Regions from separate parts of the Allobosea sp. NPDC055594 genome, predicted to be linked through region 3. Evidence: predicted binding sites of a transcription regulator. Region 3 holds the regulator's gene; each other region holds the start of a gene.

Region 1 (6,908 bases), on a different contig from region 3:
GCCGAGGGCCGCGAGCTTGGCGGCCTGGATCAGGTCGTCGCGCGTCTGGCGGAAGACGGCGAGGGCGCGGGCGAGATCGCCGAGCTCGTCATTGCCGGCCTTGGGCAGAACGGCGGAGGACTGGCCACTGGCGATGCTGGTCGCGGCCTCGGTGAGGACCCGCAGCCGCGCCACGAGATGGCGCCGGACATAGAACCAGCCGATCAGCAGCGCCCCGAGCAGCGAGGCGGCGGCGATCGCCAGCAGCAGGTTGCGCCCGAGCAGGATCGCCTGCGCCGAGCGCTCGGCGGCGGCCTTGGCCACGGCCTCGGTGCGCTGGACTTCCTGCGAGACCAGCGTGCCGAGCTCGGTGACGAGGCGCCGGCTCTCGAAGATCAGGCGCTGCGCGTCGGCCAGCGCCGAAAGCTCGGCGCGCTTGATCGCAGGCAGCCCGGTCGTCGTGTCGGCGAGGCCGATCAGGCGCTGGGTGATCTGGCGGACGGTGATGGTGTCGGGCCAGCCGGCGAGGGCCTTGGCCTCGACCTCGAGCTGGTCGACCGCTTCGCCGATGACATGGCCGGTCTGCTCCATGTCCTCGCGGGTCCGCACCGCGCCCAAGCGGCCGAACAGCCCGACGATCAGGTTCGCCTGGGCGTTCAGCGTCATCAGCGCCTCGCTCTTGCGGGTCTCCTCGCGGATGGCGTTCGGGCGGCTGGTTTGCGTCGCGACCGTGTTCGCCTGTCCGAGCGCGGTCTCGATGTTGAAGCGGGCATCGTCGGTCAGCGGCTCGATCTCGTCGAGCAGATCGGCCTGGAGCCAGCGCAATTCCTCGCCGAGGGCGCGGTTGCGCTCGCCCAGCGGGAAACGGCGTTCCGAGACGGCATCGATTGCCGCGAGATTGCCGCGGATCGCGGTCGCGACCGAAGTCAACGCCGGCACGTCGAAACCGCCCTGCTTGCGTTCGGAGAGGACGCGGTCGAGCTCGTCCAGGCGCTCGCCGACGGCGCGCCGGCTGCGCTCATAGACGTCGCGCCGCTCGGCATTGGCGAGCTCCGGCATCGCCGAGATCACGCGCGCGCTGGCCTCGGCCAGCCTTGCTGCCGAGGCGAGGCCGGGAAGGTGGTCGCTGGCGATGGCCGCGAGCTCCTTGCTCAGCCGCTCATAGGAGATGACGCCGACGATGCCGGCGCCGACGGCGAAGAGGCCGACGCCGAGGAAGGCGGCGATCAGGCGGCCGCCGATGCCGAAACGCCGGCCGGGCCAGAGGCGTCTCACGGCCTCGCTCCCGCAAGGCCATCCTCGGCCCCGGCCCAGCCCAGGCTGACGAGCCGTTCGGTCGCCCGCCGCAGGGCGTCGGCGGCCTCCGCGGCATGGGCGGCGATCGCGGCGCGGATCTCGGTCTCGAGCTTCGCCTGCGCTTCGGGCGGGGCAACGCCGCGCGGGACGCGGACGAGGTTGCGGAAGCGCTCGGGCTGCTCCAGCTGCGCGGCGGTGATCGGCGGACGGGTGAGGGCGGCGCGGGCCTGCGTCAGAAACTGCGCCGCCTGCTCGTCGGGATGGCGAAGGAGCGCCGCTTCCATGGCCTGGAGGCTGCGCCAGAGCCGGGCATGCTCGGCGCGCCGGAAGGTGATCCATTCGTCGAAGATGATGTTGACGAGTTCGTAGCGGCTGGCGGAGAGGCCGGCGTCGAAACGAGTCTTGCTGAACAGACCGGCTGTTTCCGAGAGATGCGGCGGCGTCTCGTCAGGGCCATAGGCGGCCGGCGAGACCGCGAGGCGGCCGATCCGCGGCTCGCGCAGCAGCCTTTGGCCTTCGGGAGACAGCACGAAGTCGACGAAGAGCTCGGCCTCTTTGGGATTGGGCGATGTCGCGAGCCGCGCGATGCTGGCCGGCGCGAACAGCGTCTCCTCCGGCAATACGAAACGGTTGGTTTCGGCTTCGCCGGTGCCGGAATCCGTCAGGAAATCGATGGAGATGCCGATGCCGAAGCGGCCGCGCGCGACGCCGGTGGTGACGCCGAAGCTGCGCGCGGTCAGTGTCGCGAGATTGCCGCCGATCGCCGACCAGAGCGCCCAGCCGCGCTCCCAGCCGAGCGATTGCAGCAGCGCCTCGACCATCAGATGGGTGGTACCGGAGCGGGCCGGCGAGGTCAGGCCGATATGGCCGGCATAGGCGGGAGCGGAGAGGTCGGACCAGTTGCGCGGTACGGGCAGATTGCGCGCCGAGAGATAGCCGGGGTTGTAGACCAGCCCGTATCCGGAAATGGCGAAGCCGAGATAGCGGCCGGCGGGGTCGTTGACCGGATAGCCGGCGATGCTCTCCGGGGCGCCGGTGGCGCGCGCCTGCAGAGGCGCCAGCAGTCCGGCCTGCTTCAGCAGCTCGAAGGCATCGGGTGCCGAAGCCCAGAACAGATCGGCCTCCGGCCGCTTCTGAGCGTGGATGTCGGCGAGTGCGGCGGTCGTCTTGCGCTGCACGATCTCGACGGCGATGTCCGGGTGACGGGCGCGGAAGGCAACGCGGAAAGGCTCGAAGAAGGAAGGCGGGAACGAGGTGACGACCTGGACGCGACGTGCCTGCGCCGGGCCGGCGGCGAGCCAGCCGAATGCGGAAAGGACAAGCCAGAGACAAAGGGCGCGGCGGCTCATCGCACCGTCATATAGCCGGGCAATCGGCAGGCATAGATCGGCCGTGCAGCCGCCGGGCCGGGGGAAGGGCCGCGGTCGGCGGCCCTTCGCTCATGTCGTGCCTGTCACTTCACATGCAGGAGAACGGCGCCTTCCAGGATGGTGGGAGCGCCGACGCCGGTATTGCCGGCGTGCTCCTTGATCCACGCCTTCGCCATTTTCAGGCTTTCATCGGTGCCGGCCTTGTCCTTGCAGACCGTGACGGAAACCCCGCCATCGGGGGTGCGGATCAGCGCGTAGTTCGAGAAGCCCGGTGCCGTCCGCATCAGCTTCTCGACGTCGGCCTTGCGCTTCTCGAGCAGGTCGAAAAGCTCCTTGGCGCCCTTGCCGGAATAGGTTCTGACGATCGCGTGCATGGCCAGTCCTCCGCTCAAGGCCCCGCCAGCCGCGATAGCTATGCGCCTGCGCGCAGCGCTTGCCAATTCAAGATGATGCAAGGGAAGGCGCTTTGGCCGCGGCGCGCATTGCTCCGGCGAGGTACTCCCTTCGCTCCCGCAAGACGGCAGGGTGAAAGCATCTGTGCAGCGGCGCAGGATGTGGTTGCAGCGGTCACGAAACTGTCACACAAGCTGGCGGGAATTCGGCTCGTATCCTGCCGCGACGAAGGCGGCGCGGCAGGCCGTGCGATCACGACGAGGTGCGCGGTGCTCGGCTGGTTCCAGAAGCTGCTCCCGAAAGAGCCCAAATTCTTCGATCTGTTCGAGGCGCATGCGGTCACGCTGGTCGCGGGCGCCAGGGCGCTGGATTCCCTGCTTTCCGGGCGCATCTCGATCGAGACCGGCTGCGCCGAGATCTTCAAGCAGGAGCACCTGGCCGACGAGATCGCCGGGGAGGTCATGCATGAGACTGGCCGGAGTTTCATCACCCCGTTCGATCGCGGCGACATCGAGGAGCTGATTGGCTCGATGGACGACGCGATCGACCAGATGCGCAAGACCGCCAGGGCGATCGCGCTCTACGAGGTCGAGCGTTTCGAGCCCGATATGGCCGAGCTCGGCGTGGTGGTGGTGCAGGCGTCGGAACGCGTCGCGCGGCTCCTGCCGATGCTGCGGGACATCAAGAAGAACGCCGTCGTGATCGGGGCGCTGGCCAAGGAGATCGGCGCGATCGAGGAACGTTCCGATGTGCTTCACGGCCAGGGGCTGAAGGCGCTGTTCAGGGCGCATCGCGGCGGCGAAGCGATGGGCTTCATCGTCGGCGCCGAGGTCTACGACCATCTCGAAAAAGTGGTCGACCGGCTGGAGGACGTCGCCAAGCGGGTCAGCCGCATCGTGCTCGAACATCTCTAGGCGGCGTGCGCCGTGGACCTTTCCGCTGTCGCCACCTCCCTGATCTTCCTGATCGCCGTCGCCCTGCTGTTCGACTTCCTGAACGGCCTGCACGACGCCGCGAATTCGATCGCGACCATCGTCTCGACGCGGGTCCTGCCGCCGCGCTGGGCGGTTTTCTGGGCCGCCTTCTTCAATTTCATCGCCTTCCTGTTCTTCGGCCTGCACGTCGCGCAGACGGTCGGCTCGGGCATCATCCAGGCGGCGATCGTCGACGACCGCGTGATCTTCGGAGCGCTCAGCGGCGCTATCGCCTGGAACGTGGTGACCTGGATCGCCGGCATCCCGTCGAGCTCCTCGCATGCGCTGATCGGCGGGCTGGTCGGTGCCGGGCTCGCGAAGGCGGGCTTCTCCTCGATCGTCTGGTGGGGGCTGGGCAAGACCTTCGTCGCGATCTTCATGTCGCCGGCGATCGGCTTCGCGCTGGCGCTGCTGCTCGTGCTGTTCGTCTCCTGGAGCTTCCTCAAAGTGGCGCCGATCAAGGCGGACAGCACCTTCCGCTCGCTGCAATTCGTCTCCGCCTCGCTCTATTCCCTCGGCCACGGTGCCAATGACGCGCAGAAGACCATGGGCATCATCGCCGTGCTCTTGTTCTCGCATGGTCTGATGGGCGACAGCTTCTCGGTGCCGTTCTGGGTGGTGATCTCCTGCCAGGCGGCGATGGCGCTCGGCACGCTCTGCGGCGGCTGGCGGATCGTCCACACCATGGGCTCGAAGATCACCCGGCTGACGCCGCAGCAGGGTTTCTGCGCCGAGACCGGCGGGGCGATCACCCTGTTCATGGCGACCTATCTCGGCATCCCCGTCTCGACCACGCACACCATCACCGGCGCGATCATCGGCGTCGGCGCCGCTCGCCGGATGGCGGCGGTGCGCTGGGGCGTGGCGCGCGGCATCGTCTTCGCCTGGATCGTGACGATGCCGGCCGCGGGCGCGATCTCGGCCGTCGCTTATCTCCTCTCCGGCTATTTCCTGACCGGGCGCTGAAGGGCGCCCGGCACATCGAGACTCAGGGCAGGTTCTCGCGGAGCACGATCTCGGTGCTCGGCCGGCTGGTGCCCTCGGTCGCCGGGCGCCCGGCACGCAGATTGGCGAAGATCGAGACGCAGGTCATCAGCGTCGCCTGCGGGTGCTGGGTGATCACGGCGTCCATCGTGCCGTCGATCAGCAGGGCGCGGGTATCCGGCGTCAGCCCGTGCCCGACGAAGACGACCTCGTGCTGGCGCCCGGTCTCCTTCAGGGCCCGGCCGATGCCCTCGGCGCCGCCGCCGATATTGTAGATGCCGGCGAGATCGGGGTGCTGTGCCAGCAGGGTCCTGGTCTGCCGGTAGTTCTGGCCCTCGTCGTCGTGGCCTTCGCGCAGGCCGACCACATCGATTGCCGGGTAGAGTTCCTGGAACAGGTGGAGGAAGCCCATCTCGCGCTCCTCATGGGCGCGGTAGCTCAGACTGCCAGCGATCATCGCGACCTTGGCGGGGCGGCGGCCGATGAAGCGGGCGACGAGATAGCCCGCCGTGCGGCCGGCCGAGCGGTTGTCGAGCCCGACATAGGCGACGCGGCGGCTGTTGGCGATGTCGGAGATCAGCGTCACCGTCGGCACGCCGCGCTCGGCCAGGCCGTCGACCGCCTCGCGCACGGAAGGGTGCTCCAGCGCCATGAAGGCGATGCCGTCGACGTCGCGCGCCGCCTGGCGCAGATGCTGGGCGAGGAGCTCGGGCTTGAAGCTCTCGATGTACTCGACCCGGGCCCGCATGTTGAAGGAGGTGAGTTGATCCTGCGCGCCGGCGATCTGGCGGCCGAGCAGGGTGAGGAAGCGGTTGGTGCCGGCCGGCAGCAGGAAGGCGAGCCTGAGCGGCCGCAGCGCGCTCGCCGGTAGCGCGCCTTCCATGACGTAGCCGAGCTCTCCGGCCGCCTTGAGCACGCGCTGCACCGTCGCCGCCCGCACGCCCGGCCGCTGGTTCAGCACCCGGTCGACGGTCGCGGTCGAGACGCCGGCGAGCTTCGCGACATCTTCGACCCGGGCCATTTGGCGGCGGCGCGGGGCGACCTCCGTGCTGACGTCCAAAGGCAGCGCCGGTGTAGAAATCGGGATATTCATTCCATCAAAAACCATCATAAAATGAGCTTGATGACCATCAGACGTGATTTCTATCCTGAGTGCAAGACGATCAAGAGCAATCAAATCGCATCAAGCGAATCTGGGAGGACATCATGACCGGACTGACCCGTCGCGCTGCGTTGCAGAGCCTCGCCGCCGTTCCCGCTGCTTCGCTGATCGGCATGCCGATGATCGCGCGGGCCGCCGAGATCGAGCTGAAATACGGCAACAACCTGCCGCTCAGCCATCCGCTCAACATCCGCGCCCAGCAGGCGGCGGAGCGCGTCGCCAAGGAGACCAACGGCCGGGTCGAAATCAAGATCTTCCCGAACAACCAGCTCGGCGGCGACACCGACATGCTGAGCCAGGTCCGCAATGGCGGCATCACCTTCTTCACGCCGTCGGCGCTGGTGATCGCGACCTTGGTGCCGGTCGCGGCGATCAATGCAGTCGGCTTCGCCTTCGCCGATTACGACCAGGTCTGGAAGGCGATGGACGGGCCGGTCGGCGCGCATGTCCGCGCCGCGATCGAGAAGGTCAACCTCTACGCCTTCGAGAAGATGTGGGACAACGGCTTCCGCCAGATGACGACCTCGGGCAAGCCGATCGAGCAGGCCGCCGACATGGCCTCGCTGAAGATCCGCGTTCCGGTCTCGCCGCTCTCGATCTCGATGTTCAAGGCACTCGGCGCCGCGCCGGCCAGCCTGCAGTTCTCGGAGGTCTATTCGGCGCTGCAGACCAGGGTCGTCGATGCGCAGGAGAATCCACTGCCGATCATCCAGGTCGCCAAGCTGTTCGAGGTGCAGAAGCATTGCGCGA
Region 2 (6,908 bases), on a different contig from region 3:
GGGGCATTCCCCCGCGCAGACCGGCGAGGCCCGGCCTAAGGTCACCGATCCGCATTTCAAGATCGCGCCGGGCTATCTGAAGCAGTCCGACTTGCCGAACAGCCTGCTCCTGCTCGGCTCACCCCCCGAAAAGGACTCGGCTGCCCTGGCCCGGGACGAGGAAGCGCGCAAGGCGACGATCCCCCTGCGAGACAGCGCGCGCTGGAAGCTCGCCTTCGCCGATGCCGATCTTGCCTTTCCGCAGGCTGCCGACAATTTCTCCTGCGCGATGGGCGTCAGGATCGACGCCGAGCAGACGCCGCGCCTCTACGCGATGATGCAGAAGACGCTCTCGGATTTCGGCCTCTCCACCTATGGCGTGAAGAACAAGTACAACCGGGTCCGTCCCTTCGTGGTTCACGGCGAAGCGACCTGCCGGGCCGATCAGGAGGCGATTCTGCGTGGCGACGGCTCCTATCCATCCGGTCATACCGCTGCTGGCTGGGGCTGGGCTCTCGTCTTCGCGCAGATCAATCCCGAGCGCTCGAACGCGCTGCTCCAGCGCGGTCTCGAATTCGGGCAAAGCCGCGTGATCTGCAACGCCCATTGGCAGAGCGATGTCGATGCCGGGCGGATCATGGGCGCGGCGACCGTGGCTCGGCTGCAGACCGACCCGGCCTTCCTTGCCGATATCGAGGCCGCGAAGGCCGAGATCGAGGCTGCGAAGGCGAAGCGGATGGGCCCGGCGCCGGATTGCGCTGCCGAGATCGCGGCGCTGTCCGGGCAATAGTCGATTACCAGCCGGTGCCGCGCGCGATCGAGATCGCCTCGCCCGGCGCAATCCTTGAAAGAAGAGGTAATTCCATGTTCCGATTGGTTGGGGTTGGTCTCGTGCTCGCATCGGCCGCGCTGGCGACCGGAGTGTTCGCCCAGGAACGCGGCGGCAAAGTGCCGGTAACCGTCGATAATTTCATCCGCGCCGAGACCGACCATTACCTTGCGGCGAACGCAAAAACGCTGGGCGGGCTGGGCAGGTTCCAGCACTCCCGGGAGCCGACGGCGATCGACAAGCAAACGGTCATTCGCATGAACCGGGATACGCTCTATTCGTTTGCCGTGTTCGATCTTGCCGCCGGCCCGGTAACGCTCTCGCTGCCCGACGCCGGCAAGCGCTACATGTCGATGATGGTCGTCGATCAGGATCACTACCTGCCGATCGTCGCCTATGGCACGGATCCGGTCGTGCTGACCCAGGAGGCGGTCGGCACGCGATACGCGTTCGTTGCTGTCCGGACGCTGGTCGATCCCAACGATCCGAAGGATCTCGAGGCGGTCCACACGCTTCAGGACGCCATCAAGGTCAGTCAAAAGGCGCCGGGGAAGCTCGAGCTTCCGAACTGGGATGAGGAGAGCCTCACGAGTGTTCGCAATGCGCTGCTCGGGCTGGCAAAATACCAGACGTCGTTTCGCGGCTCCTTCGGAGCCCGTGGCCAGGTCGAGCCGATCCAGCATCTGATCGGCACGGCCGCCGGTTGGGGCGGCATTCCGGACAAGGATGTGATCTACGCGAGTTTCACGCCCGCGAAGAACGACGGCAAGACGGTCTATACGATCAATGTGCCGAAGATCGTTCCTGTGAAGGGTTTCTGGTCGGTCAGCGTCTACAATCCAGAGGGGTTCTTCGAGAAAAACCCCTACAATGCCTATTCGATCAACAACATCACCGCGAAGAGAAGCGAGGATGGCTCCGTGACCGTCCAGCTCGGCGGCTGTGACGGCAAGATCCCGAACTGCCTGCCGATCGTCGAGGGCTGGAACTATACGGTGCGGCTCTATCGCCCCGAGCAAGCCATCCTCAGCGGCAAATGGGTGTTCCCGGACGCGAAAGCCGCAAACTGAGCCTCGACGGACCGCCATGCGGGGATGGAGAGGTCGGTTGTCCGCCATGGCAGTCGTCCGTGGCGGGCAGCGCCCTGACTGGTCGATCGTGCAGCCCAAATGGCTCCGTGCCGGTGGCGGGCGGCCTGTGCGGCTAAGCCGACAGGACCCGTTCAGCGAAGAGTTCGGGCCGGGCTGCTGCGATCCTCCAGTCGATCTCGCCACCGAAGAGTTCGGCAGCAAGGCTGCAATCGAGGGCGCTGTAATGGGGCCGGCGGACGGTGCCGCCGAACTCCGCCATCGGAACCCGCACAAGCGCTGGCGTTTGCCGCCCGGCACGATGCAGCGCCTCGAATGCGGCGGCGACCCAGTCGGCGCGTGATACGGGCGGCGATCCGGCGATGTGCAGCGTTCGTGGCGTGGCTTCGCCGGCGCTGATCCGGCCGGCCAGCGCCAGCAGGCGCTCGGCGAGCGGGACGATCGGCGTCGGCGAGCCGATCTGATCGTCGGCGACGCGGACGGTCTCGGTGTCGCCCCGCAACAGGGTCGCGATAAAATCCTCGCCATCGCCGAAGAGCCAGGCCACACGGGCGATGCAGGCCCTCTCGCTTGCGGAGAGGACGTTGCGCTCGCCCTCGGCCTTCATGCGGCCATAGCTGTTGACGGGCGATACCGGATCCGACTCGCGCCAGGGCCGCAGGGTCTCGGCCCCGAAGACATAGTCGGTCGAGATCTGGATCAGGGGCAGGCCGCGCTCCGCGCAGGCTCGTGCGATATCGCCCGGCGCTTCTGCGTTGACGGCGCGCGCGCGCTCCGGCGCGGTGTCGGAATCCTGGACGCGGCTGAGCGCGGCGGCATTGATCACGACAGCCGGGCGCAGCCGATCGAGCGCGGACCGGACGGCAGCGGGATCGGTGATGTCGAGTTCCCGGCTCGACAGGCCACGAACGCCCTGGCCTCCGACTTGCGACAAAGCGCGCCCGAGCCGTCCGCCGCCACCGGTGACAAGCACATTGCTACGCACAAGCTTTCTCCCGTGCCCGGCTCCCACTCCCGCAGATCCTACGCGGACCATCGGTAAAGGTTCGCTTTCGCCGGAGCAGGCCCTCGCGCCACTCAACCGATCACGTTTCGGCGCTTGAGCAGCCAGAAGACCGCGCCCGCCGCCAGCCCCGACAGGCCGAGAATATAGAGCCAGCCGAACTCGGTCTCGAGGAAGGGCAGGGCCTTGGTGTTGACGCCGAAATAGCCGGTGACCAGCGTCGCCGGCATCAGCGTCGCGGTCAGGATCGAGAGCACGTAGAGATGGTGGTTGGTCTGGGCGCTGAGACGGGCGGCGATCTCGTCCTGTAGAAGCCTTGCGCGCTGCTGCACGAGCTGGACGTCGCCCAGCATGGTGTCGACGCGGTGAAGCAGCCTTGCGGTCGCGCTCCTGACCTTCTCCGGCGCGGCGCGGGCGGTCGCAGTCTCCTGGAAGCGGCGGAACAGTTGGTGCAGACCGTTGAGCTGGCGATGCAGCCTGACCGTGCGCCGGCGGATCGCGCCGAGCTTGCGCGCCTCGTCGCCGATCCGGTCGTCGATGATGTGGTCCTCGATCGAGTCGGCGTCGTCGGCGAGGCGGTTCACATCCTCGGCGACATCCTCGATCACGAATTCGATGACGCGCTCGAACAGCATTTCGGGGGAGGTGGCGCGAAAGCCCGCCTCCAGCGTGTCGCGGGTCAGCCGCGTCGCCTGCAGGGCCTGGCGGCGGCCGGTGATCAGGAAGCGCTCGCCGACGATCCAGTGCATCATGCCCCAGTCATCGGCGAGGCTGTCGACCTCGCGGACCTGGTCATAGGTGATGCCCCAGACGAAGTCCGGGTCGTGATAGAGCCGCTGATGCTCGTCCTGCGACAGGAAGACGGCCTGCGCCTCGAGCGGCAACTCGCTGCGCTCGGCGATCCATTGCTTGGTGCGGCTGTGGACGAGATCGAGATGGAGCCAGACGAATTTGGCGCCGTCGAGGGCGAGCGCGGGGGCCCGGTCGCGCGGCACGAGGCTGGCACGGCCCTCATCGTCGAAGCGATAGGCCCAGATGAAACCGGCCTGGCACTGGATATCCTGAAGTATCGACACGCTGCTTCCGGCTGACGGGATGTCCGCCAGCATCAGCGCCCGTCATATGACGGTTTCGCGACAGTCCGCCTGGCATGTCTGCAAACGAGAGCCTGTTGATCGAACTCGGACACGCTGCCGTCATTCTGCGCGAGCCGCGAGGCGGCGCAGACCCGGAGTCCATCGTAGGATACCGAGATCTACGATGGACTCCGGGCCGAGCTTCGCTCGCCCAGGATGAGGGAAGCCACCTGTGAGAACGGCAGGCTCTAGTTTCGCTTGATCGAGCCCGTGCTGGCGACCTGACGCGTCAGTAATGCCTTTGGCGGCCGCGGGGCCGGCACCAGTGCCGGTGGCGTACCGCGGGCGAGCTTCGTCTCGACGGCCGCGGGGCGTGCGGCCGGTTTGGGCGACGCGACCTTCGGCTCGCCGCCACGCCATTGGCGCGCGCCGATGTCGAAGCGGCCCTCACGCCAGGCGGTGAATTCGCGCTCCGTGCCGAAGAAGGCATTGCGGTCGACATCGCCGGTGATGCCGGGCACGCGGCCGGTGGCGGTGAATTGCCAGAATTCCCACTGCTTACGCTCATAGCGATGGCGCAGTGGCGCCGCGGTCGAGCGCAGCCAATAGGGGTGGTTGTTGAACTCGCCTTCCAGCACGTCCTCGTGGAAGGTGATGTCGGTGTAGATGATTGGCTTCTTGCCGGTGTGCTCCTGCAGGCCTTTCAGCATCTCGCGGATCTTGGCGAGCGCCTTGGCGCGCGGCATCTTCTTGCCGCAGGCTTCCGAATGCCCGTTCCACTCGACATCGAGCACTGGCGGCAATGCGTCGGCGTCGCGCGGGATGTGGCGTTTCATCCAGCGCACCTGATCCTTGGCCGGACGGCACCAATAGACGAAGTGGTAGGCGCCGCGCGGCACGCCGGCCTTCTTGGCGCCTTCCCAGTTCTTGCGGAAACTCGGGTCGATATGGTCACCGCCCTCGGTCGCCTTGATGAAGGCGAAGCGGGTGCCGGCGTCCTTGACCCTGGCCCAGTCGATGTCGCCCTGCCAGCGCGAGACGTCGATGCCCTGGATCGAGCGCCGGCGGGCGTCGCTGACGCCGGCATGCGGGCTGGAATCGCCCTTTTTCGGGTAGAGCGCCTGGGCGGGCGTGGCGCAGAGCAGGCCGAGCCCTGCCGTCATCAGTAGGCGGTAGCCAAGGCCGGGCATGCGCCGCTTTCCTGAACTGCTTTCAGCGCGGCGCGCCATACGGTCCTCCCTGTGTCCAGGCAGGATAGGCCGTCGCCGGGTTAAGAGGTGGTTAGCATTCGAGCGAGCGGCTTCAGCCTTGGTTAACCGGTGGGGCGCTGCCGCCGCCGGCTCACTCCGCCTCGGCTTCGCCCCGCTCGGCGGTCTGGCCGAGGCTCGCCGGATGGAACCGCGATGCCGCGACCGGGGCGGCCGCGCCCGGCAGCGTCGCGACCGGAGGATGTTCGGGGCCGGGGGTCGGATTGGGAGGGACGCCACGTTCGCGCGTCCAGGTCCGGGTGCCGATGTCGAAGCGGCCCTCGCGCCAGCCGGCGAACTCGCCTTCGTTGCCGTAGAAGGCGTTGCGGTCGACATCGCCCTTGATGCCGGGGATGCGGCCGGTGGTGGTGAATTGCCAGAACGACCAGCGCCGGTTGTTGTAGCGCGCCTCGGGCTTGGCCGCGGTCGAGCGGATCCAGTAGGCGTAGTCGTCGAGCTCGCCTTCCAGCACGTCCTTGTGGAAGGTGATGTCGGTGTAGATCACCGGCTTCTTGCCGGTGAGCTGCTCGAGCTCGGTCAGCATCAGCCGGATCTTCTCCAGCGCCAGCGAGCGCTCGACCTTTTTCGGGCAGGTCTTGGAATGGCCGTTCCACTCGACGTCGAGCACCGGGGGCAGGGCGTCGGGATCGTTCGGGATCTGCTGCTTGAACCAGACCGCCTGCTCATGGGCCGGACGGCACCAGTAGACGAAGTGATAGGCGCCGCGCGGCACGCCGGCCCGGCGCGCGCCCTCCCAGTTCCTCTGGAAAGCCGGATCGATATGGTCGCCGCCCTCGGTCGCCTTGATGTAGGCGAAGCGGGTGCCGGCGGCCTTGACCGAGGCCCAGTCGATCTCACCCTGCCAGCGCGAGATGTCGATGCCCTGGATCGGATACCGGCGCGCCGCCTCGACCCCCGGATGGGGGCGCGCATCGCCCTTGCTCGGATAATGGTCCAGCGCCACGCAACCACCCAGCACGACGAGCGCGGCAGCGAGGACGAGCGAGGCTGAAAATCGGTGTGGCATGCGGCGGGGCGTCATCCTCGGCAAGATTGCGGAGAAATCTTGACGCCCGGTTTACGTTACCGGTTTTTCTTCCGCCGTCGCGGCTTTCCTTGGGTCAGCCCAGGCGCAGCAGGATCGTCGCGATGCCGAGGAAGGAGAAGAATCCGACGACGTCGGTGACCGTGGTGACGAAGGTGCCGGACGAGATCGCGGGGTCGATGCCGGCCTTGTCGAGCGCGAGCGGCACGACGACGCCGGCGAGCGCCGCGACCACAAGGGTCGCGACCATGGCGAGCGCGATCACCACGCCGAGCATCAGATTGCCGAACCAGAAGCCGGAGACCGTGCCGGTGATCACCGCGAAGGCGACGCCGTTCAACAGGCCGACGATCATCTCGCGCCGGAAGAAGCGCGCCCGGTTCCAGCTGCCGAGCTGACCGGTGCCGAGGGCGCGGATCGCCACCGTCATGGTCTGGGTCGCGGCATTGCCGCCCTGGCTGGCGACGATCGGCGCGAGCACGGCGAGGGCGACCAGCTTGGAGAGCTGGGCCTCGAACATCGCCATCACCGAGGCGCTGATGAAGGCGGCGATCAGGCTGATGAAGCGCCAGCGGAAGCGGCTCAGCGCGACCTCGCGGACCGGGTCGGAGAGCTCTTCGTCGGCATCGACGCCGCCGAGC
Region 3 (6,908 bases):
GAAGCGCATCGGCACCGAGCGCAGGCCGCCCTCGCCCTGGATCGGCTCGATCATCAGCGCCGCGGTCTCCGGCGTGATCGCCGCGCGCAGCGCCGCCTCGTCGTCGAAGGGCACCTGATCGAAGCCGTCGACCTTCGGGCCGAAGCCGTCGATGTATTTCTGCTGGCCGCCGGCAGCGATGGTCGCCAGCGTGCGGCCGTGGAAGGCGCCCTCGAAAGTGACGATGCGGTAGCGCTCGGGATGGCCCTGCGCCGCATGGTACTTGCGCGCCATCTTGATCGCGCATTCGTTCGCCTCGGCGCCCGAATTGGTGAAGAAGACGCGCTCGGCGAAGGTCGCCTCGCAGAGCCGGCGGGCGAGCTTCTCGCCGTCCGGCATCGCGTAGAGATTGGAGGTATGCCAGATGCGCTGGGCCTGCTCGGTCAGCGCCTTGACCAGATGCGGATGGGCGTGGCCGAGCGCGTTGACGGCGATGCCGGCGCCGAAATCGAGATAGCGCTGGCCATCGGCGGTGATCGCCCAGGCACCTTCGCCGCGCTCGAAGGCGACGGGTGCGCGCGCATAGGTCGGCAGCAGAACGGAGGCATTGGCGGAAACGGAAGCGGAGCTCATGGAGCGAGGTCCTCGCGACGGAACGTAACGGAAAGCGCTGGGCGCCGGAGTGTGAAGCGGTGGTTCGGGGCGCGGCGGCGATCTGCCAGCACGATGCGACCCCGCGGCGACGTTATCGTCGCAGGCCTTTCCCGTTTTCTCGTCGCGCCGTCAGCCGCATCGCTCGAAAGTCCGGATCGCTCAAAACATAAGCGCCGCCCCAAGGGCGGCCGCATTGAGAAGACTATGCAAAAGCGGTCCGGCACTGTCAATTCCGGCCGGGCGCCGCAGCGTTGCCAAATAGACTCACCTGACTGCGGGATCGAAGCTTTGTCTGGGGAAAAGACGATTTCCGATTCGGCGACTCTTGTGGCCGAGTCAAGCCATCTTGTATGGTCGGCCTCGTCAGATACGACATCTCGTGCGGCGTCTCCAGTATCGTCAGTTCCGAGCGTAGCGGTTTCCGTTCTTCGACGGGCGCTGCCGATATCGGATTCCGCCATGATCTTTTCCTATGCGTCGCCGGGCTATGGCGAGGCATGACGAAGACAGGTGAAATCGATGAGCGAAGCTGGAGCCTGGACCGACGAACGCGTCGAACTGCTCAAGAAGCTCTGGAATGACGGACTGAGCGCCAGCCAGATCGCCGGCGAACTCGGCAGCGTCACCCGCAATGCTGTCATCGGCAAGGTCCACCGCCTCGGCCTTTCGGGCCGCGCCAAGAATCCCGGCTCGGCCGCGCCGCGCCCGCGCAAGCCGACGACGCGTCCGCCGGCCCATCCGATGGCGAGCCCTGCCGCCGCGAGCGGCGGCATGACCCGCGGCAACACGGCGCTCGCCCCGCAATTCGTCCCGGAGATCGAGGCGGAACCGGAAGCGGAGCACGTCCCGGCGGCCCCGGCCGAGGAGGTGGTGATCCCGTTCTCCGAGCGCGTCACCATCATGGACCTGCGCGAATATATGTGCCGCTGGCCGATGGGCGACCCGACCTCGCCGGAATTCCGCTTCTGCGGCGGCCGCTCGCTGACCGGCATGCCCTATTGCGGCTATCATGCCCGCATCGCCTACCAGCCGGCGGCCGACCGGCGCCGCGACCGCAGCAAGGTGCGCGCCTGACCCGGCACCCCTGTGTAGAAGAATTGAAGCCGGCCCTCGGGCCGGCTTTTCCATTGGTGGAGAGACGCCGATGCGCACCGCAGAACGTCCCGCGCCCGTCGAATATGCCTGCGCCCTGACGATCCGGGGCGGAGACATCCTGCTCGGACTGAGAGCCCCGCATCGCCGCAACAGACCGTCCTGCTGGGACACGATCGGCGGGCATGTCGAGCCCGACGAGACGATCGAGCAGGCACTGAGACGCGAATTGCAGGAGGAGATCGGTATCGAGCCGACCAGCTTCACGCGCTTGACCACCATCGAGACGACCGAGAGCGACGGCGTCACCCCGGCTCTGTGGCATCTGTTCGCGGTGACCGGCTGGGTGGGCGAAGCCCGGATCAGCAATGACGAGCACAGCGAGATCCGCTGGTTCGACCTCGCCGAGGCCCGCGAGCTGTCGCCGCTCGCCTCGGAAGCCTACCGTCCGGTCTTCGCCCGGCTCGCGGCCAGCTTCGCCGCAGCGCCATGACCAGTTTCGCGATCTATCTGGGGGCCGCGCTGGCCGAGATCGCCGGCTGCTTCTCGTTCTGGGCCTGGCTCAAGCTCGGCAAATCGGCCTGGTGGCTGCTGCCGGGGCTTCTGGCGCTGGCGCTCTTCGCCTGGCTCTTGACGCTGATCGACAGCGCCGCCGCCGGCCGGGCCTTCGCCGCCTATGGCGGGGTCTACATCGTCGCGTCGCTGGGCTGGATGTGGCTGGTCGAGAAGGTGCCGCCGGACCGTTTCGACCTCACGGGCGCAGCCCTTTGCCTCGCCGGCGCAGCGGTGATCGTCGCCGCGCCACGCGGAGCGTCGAACCTCCAGCCCTCATCCTGAGGAGCGATCGCAGATTGCGTCTCGAAGGATGAGGGCAGACTTGGCGCTCAGCTTCGCGCGAACGTCTCGTCGAAGGCGTAGCCGGCGCCGCGCACGGTGCGTAGCGGGTCCTTGGCGTCGTCGGGGGTGATCGCCTTGCGCAGGCGCCCGACATGGACGTCAACGGTGCGCTCGTCGATATAGACGTCGCGGCCCCAGACGGCGTCGAGCAGCTGGGCCCGCGAATAGACCCGGCCCGGGGCCTGCATCAGGAATTCGAGCAGGCGGAACTCGGTCGGACCGAGATGCAATTCGGCGCCTGCCCGGCGCACCCGCCGCGTCGTCCGGTCGAGCTCGAGATCGCCGGCGGTCAGCATGCCGACGACATGGCCGGGCTTGACCCGACGCAGCAGCGCCTGGATGCGGGCGATCAGCTCGGGCAGTGAGAACGGCTTGACCACATAGTCGTCGGCGCCGGTGGCGAGGCCGCGCACCCGCTCGGTCTCCTCGCCGCGCGCCGTCAGCATGATGATCGGCACCCGCTCCGTGTCGCGCCGGGCGCGCAGGCGCCGGCAGAGCTCGATGCCGGAAAGGCCGGGCAGCATCCAGTCGAGCAGGACGAGGTCAGGGGTATGGTCGCGCAAATGCAGCTCGGCATCGTCGCCGCGCGCGACGGTGTCGACCTCGAAGCCCTCGGCCTCGAGATTATAGCGGAGCAGCAGGGTCAGCGGCTCCTCATCCTCGACGATCAGGATGCGTGCAGGCATGTCGAGCCTCCGCTCAGGCGCCCATCCGCTCAGCCATTGGCCGCGGGCAGGTCGACCAGGATGTTGGTGGTGTCGAGCTTGGGCCGGCTCTCCTCCACCGACTGGCCGGTGATCAGGTAATGGATCGTCTCGGCGATGTTGGTGGTGTGATCGCCGATGCGCTCGACGTTCTTGGCGCAGAACAGAAGATGCGTGCAGAAGGTGATGTTGCGCGGATCTTCCATCATATAGGTCAGGAGCTCGCGGAAGAGCGAGGTGTAGAGCGCGTCGATCTCGTCGTCGCGGCGCCAGACCTCCATCGCCTTTTGCTCGTTGCTGGCGGCATAGGCGTCGAGCACGTCCTTGAGCTGCGCCTGGACCAGGCGGCTCATATGCTCGAGCCCGACCACGGCGCGGTGCGGCGGCGAGAACTGGCCGGAGATCGCGACCGCGCGCTTGGCGATGTTCTTGGCGAGGTCGCCGACGCGCTCGATGTCGGCGGCGATGCGGATCGCCGAGATCAGCTCGCGCAGGTCGTTGGCGAGCGGCTGGCGCCGGGCGATGGTCAGCACCGCCTTCTCCTCGACATCGCGCTGGAGGTTGTCGAGCCGCTGGTCGGCGGTGATGACCTTCTGGGCCAGCGCCGTGTCGCGGCGCACCAGCGCCACGGTGGAGTCGCCGAGCATGCGCTCGGACATGCCGCCCATCTCGGCCAGGCTGCGGCGCAGTCCTTCGAGGTCGGCATCATAGGAGCGGACGATATGGTCGGACATCGGGGCGAATCCTTCGAGGGCGAGCGGAACGGCAGGGCTCAGCCGAAGCGGCCGGTGACGTAGTCCTGCGTCTGCTTCTTGTTGGGGTTCATGAAGATAGTGTTGGTCGCGTCGAACTCGACGACCTCGCCGAGATACATGAAGGCGGTGTACTGCGAGACGCGCGCCGCCTGCTGCATGTTGTGGGTGACGATGACGATGGTGAAGTCGCTCTTCAGCTGCTCCAGCAGGTCCTCGATCTTGCCGGTCGAGATCGGGTCGAGGGCCGAGGTCGGCTCGTCGAACAGGATCACCTCGGGCTTCTGGGCGATGGTGCGGGCGATGCACAGGCGCTGCTGCTGGCCGCCGGAGAGCCCCATGCCGGAGCTCTTCAGCTTGTCCTTGACCTCGTCCCACAGGGCGGAGCGGCGCAGCGCGCCCTCGACGCGGTCGTCGAGCTCCGATTTCGGCGGCTTCTCGTAGAGGCGGATGCCGAAGGCGACGTTGTCGTAGATCGACATCGGGAAGGGCGTCGGCTTCTGGAAGACCATGCCGATGCGCGAGCGCAGCTCGTTGACGTCGACATCGTTGGAGATGACGTTGCGGCCGTCGAGCAGGACCTCGCCGGTGGCGCGCTGCTCCGGATAGAGCGAGTAGATCCGGTTGAAGATGCGCAGCAGGGTCGACTTGCCGCAGCCGGAGGGGCCGATCAGCGCGGTGACGTGGCGGTCACGGAAGCTGAGATTGACGTTCTTCAGCGCCTTGTGCTCGCCATAGTAGAAATCGAGGTTCTTCACCGCGATCCGGATCGGCGCCTGGGCGTCGAGGACCTGCGGGCTGAGTTCCAGGGTCGAGAGCATCGACATGTTCCTTCCGATCGGACGTGGTGCTCACTTGCCGCCGCGCACGATGCGCCGGGCGATAAGCGAGAGCAAAAGGATCGAGACGGTGATGATCAGCGAACCGGCCCAGGCGAGCTGCTGCCAGTTCTCGTAAGGGGCCGAGGCGAACTGATAGATCGTCACCGGCAGGTTGGAGACGCCGCCGACGAGGGTCGGCGAGAACCAGAAATTATTGTTCAGCGCGGTGAAGAGCAGCGGCGCCGTCTCGCCGGCGATGCGCGCCAGCGCCAGCAGGATGCCGGTGACCATGCCGGACTTCGCGGCCCGCCAGGTGATCGCGGTGATGACCACCGAAGGCGGGGCGCCGAGCGCAGAGCCGGCCTCGCGCAGCGGCGCCGGGACGAGGCGCAGCATGTCCTCGGTGGTGCGCACGATCACCGGGATCGCGATGATGCCGAGCGCGACGCCGCCGGCCCAGCCGGAATAGCCGCGGAAGGGCTCGACCAGGATGACGTAGACGAACAGGCCGATCAGGATCGAAGGCGCCGAGAGCAGGATGTCGTTGATGAAGCGGATCAGGTTGGCGAGCTTCGAGCCCCGGCCATACTCGGCGAGATAGGTCCCGGCGAGCACGCCGATCGGCGTCGCCAGCGCGATGCCGAGGAAGGTCAGCACGGCCGAGCCGACGATGGCGTTGGCAAGGCCGCCGCCCTCGGAACCGGGGCCGGGCGTCACCTGCGTGAAGGTGCCGGCCGAAAGCCCGCCGATGCCCTTCACCACCAGCATGCCGAGGATCCAGAACAGCACGGTGATGGCGACGAGGGTGAACGCCGTGGCGATGATCTTCATCAGCCGGTCGGCATTGCGGCGCGCCGGGCGGACGCGGCCCCAGGGCACTTCCGGGGTCATCGCGGGGGCGGCAGGAGGCGTCTGGTTCATCGGTTGCGCTTCCCTCAGAAGGACTTGACGCGCGCGACGAGGATACGCGCGATGACCAGGACAACGAAGGTGACGAAGAACAGGATGCAGCCGAGCGCGATCAGCGCGTGCAGCTGCAGGCCGAGCGCCTCGTTGAACTCGTTGGCGATGCGCGAGGCGATGGTCGAGCCCGGATCCATCACCGAGGCCGAGAGGCGGTTGGCATTGCCGACCACGAAGGTCACCGCCATGGTCTCGCCGAGGGCGCGGCCAAGGCCGAGCATGACCGCGCCGATGATCGAGACGCCGGCCTGCGGCACGAGCACGTAGCGCACGACCTCCCAGGTCGTCGCCCCGATGCCATAGGCGCTCTCGCGCAGCACCGAGGGGATCTGCTCGAGCATGTCGCGGGTGATCGAGGCGATGAACGGGATGATCATGAACGCCAGGATGATGCCGGCGGTCAGGATGCCGAGGCCCGAGGGCGAGCGCGAATAGAGGATGGTGCCGACGATCGGCATGCCCTCGACGATGTTCGAGAGCGGGATCTGCACATAGGCCGCAAAGAGCGGCACGAAGACGAAGAGCCCCCACATGCCGTAGATGATCGAGGGCACGGCGGCGAGCAGCTCGATCGCGGTCGAGACCGGCCGCTTGAACCAGGGCGGGGCGAGCTGGGTCAGGAAGACGGCGATGCCGAGCGAGAGCGGCACGCCGACGACGAGGGCGATCAGCGCGGTCGACAAGGTGCCGACGATCGCCGGAAAGGCTCCGTATTGCTCGTTCTGGGTGTCCCAGACGCTCGAGGTCAGGAAGCCGAACCCGAATTCGCGGAAGGCCGGCCAGCCGCCGGCGACCATTGCCGCGATGATGCCGGCAAGCAGCACCAGGACGAAAAGCGCCGCCAGGAAGCTGGCATTGCGGAAGACGAGGTCGAAGGTACCTTTCGGGGTCCGGCGAACGGCGGGCATTCCCGATGCCATCTGGTCAGTCACGGCGGCCATCCGAAGAACTCCGGTCGGTTTCAGGCGGGTCGAAGGGGCCGGAGCCGGCCCCTTCCTTTAACGTGGTCGCAGGGCGATCAGAAGATCGGCTTGCCGGCCGGGTCG

What was found. Region 3 encodes PhoB, which activates phosphate uptake and scavenging genes when phosphate is short. Its sites were predicted from a motif close to TGTCATNNANCTGTCAT; they were not measured.
Region 1: a site for PhoB is predicted at 3,211-3,227, ahead of ACWGRX_RS22765 (DUF47 domain-containing protein). Genes of this name have one in related genera too.
Region 2: a site for PhoB is predicted at 4,022-4,038, ahead of ACWGRX_RS00090 (CorA family divalent cation transporter). Genes of this name have one in related genera too.

The regions. Positions count from the first base shown of each region.
Region 1 is NZ_JBSHIO010000015.1:69,599-76,506, forward strand. It holds gene ACWGRX_RS22750 (ATP-binding protein) at 1-1,254, opposite strand, end outside; gene ACWGRX_RS22755 (ABC transporter substrate-binding protein) at 1,251-2,624, opposite strand; gene ACWGRX_RS22760 (hypothetical protein) at 2,729-3,019, opposite strand; gene ACWGRX_RS22765 (DUF47 domain-containing protein) at 3,308-3,952, shown strand; gene ACWGRX_RS22770 (inorganic phosphate transporter) at 3,965-4,978, shown strand; gene ACWGRX_RS22775 (LacI family DNA-binding transcriptional regulator) at 5,001-6,017, opposite strand; gene ACWGRX_RS22780 (TRAP transporter substrate-binding protein) at 6,203-6,908, shown strand, end outside.
Region 2 is NZ_JBSHIO010000001.1:12,638-19,545, forward strand. It holds gene ACWGRX_RS00075 (acid phosphatase) at 1-769, shown strand, start outside; gene ACWGRX_RS00080 (DUF1254 domain-containing protein) at 844-1,878, shown strand; gene ACWGRX_RS00085 (SDR family oxidoreductase) at 2,012-2,881, opposite strand; gene ACWGRX_RS00090 (CorA family divalent cation transporter) at 2,974-3,975, opposite strand; gene ACWGRX_RS00095 (glycoside hydrolase family 25 protein) at 4,224-5,165, opposite strand; gene ACWGRX_RS00100 (glycoside hydrolase family 25 protein) at 5,317-6,249, opposite strand; gene mgtE (magnesium transporter) at 6,344-6,908, opposite strand, start outside.
Region 3 is NZ_JBSHIO010000004.1:340,036-346,943, forward strand. It holds gene ACWGRX_RS11135 (aspartate aminotransferase family protein) at 1-612, opposite strand, end outside; gene ACWGRX_RS11140 (GcrA family cell cycle regulator) at 1,153-1,707, shown strand; gene ACWGRX_RS11145 (NUDIX hydrolase) at 1,778-2,218, shown strand; gene ACWGRX_RS11150 (YnfA family protein) at 2,215-2,562, shown strand; gene phoB (phosphate regulon transcriptional regulator PhoB) at 2,610-3,308, opposite strand; gene phoU (phosphate signaling complex protein PhoU) at 3,338-4,060, opposite strand; gene pstB (phosphate ABC transporter ATP-binding protein PstB) at 4,099-4,905, opposite strand; gene pstA (phosphate ABC transporter permease PstA) at 4,930-5,820, opposite strand; gene pstC (phosphate ABC transporter permease subunit PstC) at 5,835-6,803, opposite strand; gene pstS (phosphate ABC transporter substrate-binding protein PstS) at 6,881-6,908, opposite strand, start outside.